One region of the Nocardiopsis sp. L17-MgMaSL7 genome, then DNA from elsewhere that is predicted to be linked to it. Evidence: riboswitches for the same ligand, from Rfam matches in the RefSeq annotation. Region 1 holds a riboswitch; the other holds the start of a gene.
The links. Region 1 has a riboswitch for thiamine pyrophosphate ahead of BDW27_RS10555 (ECF transporter S component). Riboswitches for the same ligand answer to the same signal wherever they lie in the genome.
Positions count from the first base shown of each region.

Region 1 (3,534 bases):
GGCGCAGGAGGAGTTCGTCGTGGGTGGCCATGACCACGGCCCGCCCCTCGGCGCGCAGGACGCCGAGCAGCTCCACCAGCTCCGTCCAGGTGCGGGTGTCCTGGCCGAAGGTGGGTTCGTCCAGGACCAGCAGGTCCGGGGCGTGTGAGGGGCCGGAGCTGAGCGCGGTCGCCACCGAGAGGCGCCGCTTCTCTCCGCCGGAGAGCGTGTAGGGGTGCACCTCGGCCAACCGGGTCAGCCGCAGCCGTTCCATCAGCTCACCCACCCAGGCGTCGGTCTCGGTCTCGCCCATCCCGGCCCGCAGCGGCGCGAAACGGAGTTCGTCGCGGACCGTGGCGGTGACGAACTGGTCCTCGGCGTGCTGGAACACCGTGCCCACGTGGCGGGCCAGACGGCGTGCCGGCCAGCGCACCAGAGGACGCCGGTCCGCCTCGGCCAGCGGACCGCGCGGCAGCACCTGTCCCCGGTGCGGGCGGGACAGCCCGGCCAGCATGGTCAGGAGTGTGGACTTGCCAGCCCCGTTGGGGCCGGTCAGGGCGGTCGCGGTCCCCGCGCACAGGGTGAGGTTCACGTCGTCGAGCACCGCGCGCCGGGGCGCGGCGCGCACACCCACCTGGAAGGGGGTGCGTGCGGTGACGTCCACGGTCTCCACCAGCGGTCCGCCGCCGGGGCCGGGCGCGAGTTCGGGGGCGGGCTCGTTGCCGGGGATCCACACGCCCTGTTCGGCCAGGGAGCGACCGTGTTCGGCGAACACCCGTGCCGGGGTTCCGTCCGCGATCACTCCCCCGCCGGGTTCGACCACCACCACCCGGTCCACCAGGTCCACGACGTCCGCCACCCGGTGTTCGACCAGCACGAGGGTGGCCCGGGTCTCGCCGAGCAGGCGGGAGAGCAGGTCGCGCACGAGCACGGCACCGGCCGGGTCGAGGTTGGCGGTGGGTTCGTCCAGGAGCAGCAGGCGCGGCCGCATGGCCAGCGCACCGGCGATCACCAGGCGCTGCTTCTCGCCGCCGGAGAGCGCGCCCGTGGAGTGCCGGAGTCCGTAGGGGAAGCCGACCTCCGCCAGGGAGCGCTCGACCCGCGGCCAGATGAGTCCGGGCTCCACCCCCAGGTTCTCCAGTCCGAACGCGACGTCGTCCCCGGCGCGGGCCATCACGAGCTGGGTCTCGGGGTCCTGGCTCACCAGCCCGACGCCGCCCCGGCCGCGGTCGGCGGGCGCGCCGTCCACGAGCAGCGATCCCTCCTGCTCGCCGCTGATGGCGCCGTCCTCACCGGTGAGCCCGGCCAGGGAGTGCAGCAGGGTCGACTTGCCCGCACCCGAGGCGCCGAGCAGCAGGACCCTCTCCCCCGGTTCGACGGTCAGGTCCACCCCGCGCAGGGCGTGGTCGTCGCGGCCCGAGTGCCGCCATCCCCAGCCGGAGAGTTCGACGCGCGCACCGCCTGTGTCGGGTCGGGTCACGGGTCAGCCCCTGGCCGAGGGGAAGGGGGCCAGCGCACCGGCCCGGGCCAGCGCGGTGGTGAGCAGCCGGGCGCCCACGCCCGCGATGGCAGCCGCACTGAGGACCACGATCACCCCGTAGGTGAGCTGGTACTCGATCGGCCAGGTGACGTTGTAGGCGATGTTGTCCCGGATGGCCGGGGAGAGCCCGGCGACGGCGGCGGCGAGCACGGCCACGCCCATGTTCCAGCGCCGGTAGGCGAAGGCGAGGAAGACCAGCTCGGGCAGCAGCCCCTGGAGGGCGCCGTCGAGGACGACCATGATCCCCCACTGGGTGCCCAGCACGGCCGAGACGGAGGCGGCCGCGATCGAGGTGAGCAGGGCCGCGCCGGGCTTGCGGATGATGAGGCCGCCGAGCACGCCGGAGATCAGCCACATGCCGTAGACGACGGCCTGCCCGGGCGGGAAGGCGACGAACAGCGGTGTGGTGACCGACCAGACGATGTTCCACAGCCAGAAGACGACGCCGACCGCGACGCCGATCACTGCGGCCACGACGATGTCGACGGTGCGCCAGCTCCGGAACTTCGCCAGGACCTCCTGGACGGTGCCCGTGGGCCGGGCGGCGGTTCCGGGACCGGTCTCACGGCCGCTTTCGGTACTCATGGTGGTTGATGTCCCTTCGTCGGGGTGACGAGGGCCCATGTGGCCAAGAGCGCCAGCCGGGCGCGCGCACGCGCACGCCTCGGTGGCGGTTTCCTATGACTTCCTTCGCTGGCATGACCCAGATCAGGTGTGTAAGGGTCTGCGGCCGGGTGCCGCACTCTCAGCGCTCACGCGCTCCCCTGTCGGATTGCCTCCATTATGGGGCAAACGTGACGAGTGGTGAAGACCTTCCCTCCTGTGGGACGCGAACGCACCGGCGCCGGACAGGCCGCGGAGGGTCCGGGAACGCCGGAGCGGGGGCGCGCCCGACGGTGGTCGCCGGTCGCACCCCCGCTCGGGGTGCCGTCACGGGTGCCTGGACGCACCCGGGAATCAGCAGCTCAGGTTCGACCCCGTGGTGGTGCCGAGGATCTGGGTGAAGTGCGTGAACGTGTTGATACGGCTCTGCACCTGTCCCGGGTTGCCGCCGTTGCACTCGATCGAGCCGTTGATGGAGCGGATCGACTCGCCGAAGCCGTGACCGTCGACGATGGCGGTGTGCCCCGACATCGTTCCGGCGCCGGGCTGGGTGTTCCAGAACCAGAGGCCGGTCCGCCAGGCGATCGCGGCGTCCTGCTCGACCAGGTAGGGGTTGTTCAGCAGGTCGATGCCGAGGGCGTCACCGGCGGCCTTGTAGTTGTAGTTCCAGCTCAGCTGGATCGGGCCCTTGCCGTAGTAGGCGGACTGTCCGGCCGGGCAGCCGAAGGGCTGGCTCCAGTCGCAGTAGTGCGGGTAGTTGGCCTCGTTGGTCTCCTTGATGTGCACCAGTCCACCGGTCTCGTGGCTGACGTTGGCGAGGAACGCGGCCGCCTCCCGCCGCTGCACCTCGACGCTTCCCGTGTTGGTGAAGCCCGGGTACGAGCTCAGGGCGGCGGTGAGGCCGGCGTAGGTGTAGAAGGGGTTCCGGTTCGGGAACATCTGGTTGAACTGGGCCTCGCTGACCACGAAGTCACTGGGGCCGGGCTGCTCCCCGCCTCCGTCGGTGCCGCAGGGACCCTGGTCGGACCAGACGTCCGAGGCGCCGGGACGTTCGTTCTGCGTCCACCACTTGGCGGTGTAGTTGCGGCCTTCGAAGGAGACCTGGCCGCCGCCGGTGTAGACGGCGGAGGAGCTCCAGGCGGTCGCGCAGGTGGCGGCCTGCGCGACCGTCGCGGGGAGGGTAACGAGCACAGCCGCGATCGCGCCCAGCGCGGCGAGCTGACTCAGGAGACGTCGGATCACGTGATCACACTCCTAGGGTGCGGCGCTGCGTCCGACCGCGCGCCGCAGGGGGTGACGTCACCTAAGCAAGGGTGGTCTAGACCTGTCAAGATCCCCAACCACGGATTGTGAGAACACGATGACGGCGGGGCCCGCCACACGGGTCCGCGCCCCGGTCGAGTGATCGCCGT
Region 1 covers NZ_QGTF01000005.1:142,642-146,175, forward strand. The annotation lists gene BDW27_RS10550 (ABC transporter ATP-binding protein) at 1-1,459, opposite strand, end outside; gene BDW27_RS10555 (ECF transporter S component) at 1,463-2,104, opposite strand; TPP riboswitch at 2,188-2,295, opposite strand; gene BDW27_RS10560 (glycoside hydrolase family 19 protein) at 2,477-3,364, opposite strand.

Region 2 (3,534 bases), on a different contig from region 1:
GTGCTGGAACTGGCGCACCGCGAGGGCGTGCACGCCGTCCAGCTGGTGGGTGACGCGATGGCCCGCCCGCTGGCCAGACACCTGCTCACCGAGCCGGACCTGTGTCCCGACCTCACCTCGGTGCGCTCCGGCGGAACCCCGCTCACCCCCTCGGTGCGCGGGCTGTGGCGGGCCTGGCGCGAGGACGTCGCCCTGGCCGACGCCTACGGCGGATCGGAGACGGGCGTGTGCGGTTCGGCCACCGCCCCCGACGAGCACACGAGCGTGGCGGACTCCACCGACCGGCGCAGCTTCACCATGGGCGGGAGCATCGCCGTGCTCGACGGGGCCCTGCGGCCGCTCCCTCCCGGGTCGGTCGAGGTCGGCCGGATCGCCAGGACCGGCCGGATCCCGCTGGGCTACTACAACGATCCGATCGCCACCGCGCGCACGTTCCCCACGGACGGTGAGGGGCGTCGCTGGGCGCTGTCGGGTGACTACGGCACGCGGGCCGGGGACGGTTCCATCGTGCTGCTGGGCAGGGGCAGCGTGGTGATCAACACCGCCGGTGAGAAGGTCTACCCCGAGGAGGTGGAGGCCGTACTGAAGGCGCACCCCTCGGTGGAGGACGTGATCGTGGTGCCCGCCCCGGACGAGCGGCTCGGGCAGCGGGTGACGGCGCTGGTGTCCCTGGCCTCCGGTTCCTCTCCGGACGAGGGTGCGCTGCGGGCGCACTGCCGGGTGCGTCTGGCGGGGTTCAAGGTGCCCCGGACGGTGCACTTCGTGGACCGCGTGCGGCGCACGGCGGTGGGCAAACAGGACTACCGCTGGGCCGCGTCGGTGGCCGGTGAGGACCCGCCCGCGCCCGCCGTTCCGACCTCGCCGCTGTCCGGTTCGCTCCGGAACTGAACCCGGGCTCGGCGGTCCTTTCGTCACGATCTGTTTTCGGGCCAAGGACCTTGCGGGCTGATACCTGGCCAAAACCCCGATTCTCGGGGCGCTCGGACGCCTTCACCCCGTCCGGCGCCGCTAGAATTGGCGCAGCCCGGCCCGGGGCCTGACGGCGCTCCTCCCCCATCGCACGGCCCGGGCGGCAAACATCCGCGCGGCCGGAGCATCGGACCGGTGGAGGTCGTCCCCGCGACCCGCGCTGTACAGCACCCCTTTGACCCGCCGGTCGACCGTGCACACGGGACCGGCGGCCCCATCAGGACGGAGGACGGCGCCCTCTCCCGGGAAGCTCCCGGGCCAGCGCCCGACAACATGGCCAAGTCAGTAGGCTCCTACATCTTCAACGCGGTGCGCGGCGGGGCCGTCGGCACCTCCGAGGCACTGCCCGGCATCAGCGGCGGCACGGTCGCACTGATGGTCGGCCTCTACGACAAGCTGATCGGTGGCGCGGGCCACGTGGTCAGCGGCATCAAGCGCTACGTCACGGACGTGCCCCGGGGGCGCGGCAAGGAGCGCGCCCAGGAGCAGTTCCGCCAGGTGGACTGGTCGGTGCTCGTCCCCGCCCTCATCGGTATGGCCCTCGCGCTCGTCCTGGCCGCCGTCTTCCTCGCCCCGCTGGTGGAGGCGCACGCCCAGTACGCGTACGCGCTGTTCTTCGGTCTGGTCCTGGCCTGCCTGTGGATCCCCTACACCGGCGCGGGCAAGAAGTGGAGGGCCTGGCACTACGCGGTGGCCCTCGTCTTCGCCGCGCTCGCCTTCACGCTCACCGGCCTGCCCGGCGCCAACCTGCCCACGCACCCGGTGGTGGTCTTCTTCGCGGCGGCCGTCGCGATCTGCGCTCTGGTACTGCCGGGCCTGTCGGGTTCCTTCATCCTGCTGACCCTGGGCCTGTACGAGCCGACCATGGCCGCCCTGCGCGCGGCCGACCTGCCCTACATCACCGTCTTCGTGCTCGGCATGATCACCGGTCTGGCCCTGTTCGTGAAGGTGCTCCAGTTCCTGCTGGAGAACCACCACCACATCACCCTCGTGGTACTCACCGGCCTGATGGCCGGTTCGCTGCGCGCCCTGTGGCCGTGGCAGGACGAGAACCGCGACCTGCTGCCGATGACCGACGTCCCCGTCACGGTCGCCTTCGCCGTCGGCGGCTTCGTGGTGGTCGTCGGCATGATCATCTGGGAGCAGCGCAAGCACGCCCAGCAGGCGCGGGTGGAGACCCACCACCACAACGTCACCGTCTGACCGTCCACTACAGTCGGAAACACCACAAACCAACAGTGATGCCGGGGCCGCGAGGCCCCGGCGGCGCGGGGTGCCGGAGAGACTCCTCCCGGCTGAGAGCACACCCGTCGAACCTGCCCTAGTTCGTACTAGCGAAGGAACGCCAATGAGCGCGTACAACGTCGTGTCCATAGCCGGAAGCGACCCCAGCGGGGGTGCCGGCGTCCAGGCCGACCTGAAGTCGTTCTCCGCCCACGGAGTCTTCGGGATGACCGTGGTGACGGCGTTGACCGCCCAGTCCACACGCGGGGTCACCGGGGTACACGGTGTCCCCGCGTCCTTCGTCACCGACCAGATGGACACCCTGTTCACCGACGCCACCGTGCACGCGGTCAAGGTGGGGATGCTGTCCACGTCCGAGGTCACCGAGGCGGTCGCGGCCGCCGTGGACCGCTACGGACTGCCGCACGTGGTCGTGGACCCCGTGATGGTGGCCAAGAGCGGCGACCGCCTCCTGGAGAGGTCGGCGATCGAGGCGCTGCGCACCGTCCTGCTGCCGCGCGCCGACCTGCTCACCCCGAACCTGCCCGAGGCCGCCGACCTGCTCGGCGAGACGGAAGCCACCAGCCTGAAGGAGATGCGCGGGCAGGCCGAACGCCTCCTGGAACTCGGACCGCGCCGCGTCCTGCTCAAGGGCGGCCATCTGCCCGGTGAGGAGAGCGTCGACCTGCTGGTCGACGGTGTCTCGGAGCCGGTGGAGTTCCGTGCCGACCGCGTGGCCACCCGCAACACCCACGGCACCGGCTGCACCCTCTCCTCCTCGATCGCCGCCCTGCTCCCCCAGCGTCCGGACGCGGTGGCCGCCGTCGCCGACGCCAAGGCCTACCTCACCGAGGCCCTGCGCCGCGCCGACGAGATCGATGCTGGCGGCGGCCAGGGGCCGGTGCACCACTTCCACGCCTGGTGGTAGCGGACCGGGGGTACGCGAAGGGGGGACCGGCCGTGGCGGCCGGTCCCCCCTGTCGTCGGCCCGGGGACCCGTCCCCCGGCCGAGCGCGGACTACTTGCTGACGTCGTCCATGATCACGTCCGGGTTCCGCCAGTCCTTGTGGTTGAAGAACTTACGCGTCTCCGAGGTGATCAGCCCGGAGAGCAGGATCAGACCCACCAGGTTGGGCAGCGCCATGAGACCGTTGGCGATGTCGCTGAAGAGCCACACCGAGTCGAGGTTGGCCACCGAGCCCACGAAGATGATGGCGATGAAGAGCAGGCGGTAGGGCAGGACCATGCGTCGGCCGCCGAGGAACTCCACGCAGCGCTCACCGTAGTAGGACCAGCCCAGCAGGGTGCTGAAGGCGAACACCGTGACGGAGAGGGCCACGA
Region 2 covers NZ_QGTF01000001.1:329,931-333,464, forward strand. The annotation lists gene BDW27_RS01410 (acyl-CoA synthetase) at 1-888, shown strand, start outside; gene BDW27_RS01415 (DUF368 domain-containing protein) at 1,243-2,172, shown strand; TPP riboswitch at 2,229-2,329, shown strand; gene thiD (bifunctional hydroxymethylpyrimidine kinase/phosphomethylpyrimidine kinase) at 2,318-3,121, shown strand; gene BDW27_RS01425 (sodium:alanine symporter family protein) at 3,212-3,534, opposite strand, start outside.
Region 2: another riboswitch for thiamine pyrophosphate. It lies ahead of thiD (bifunctional hydroxymethylpyrimidine kinase/phosphomethylpyrimidine kinase); the one in region 1 lies ahead of BDW27_RS10555 (ECF transporter S component).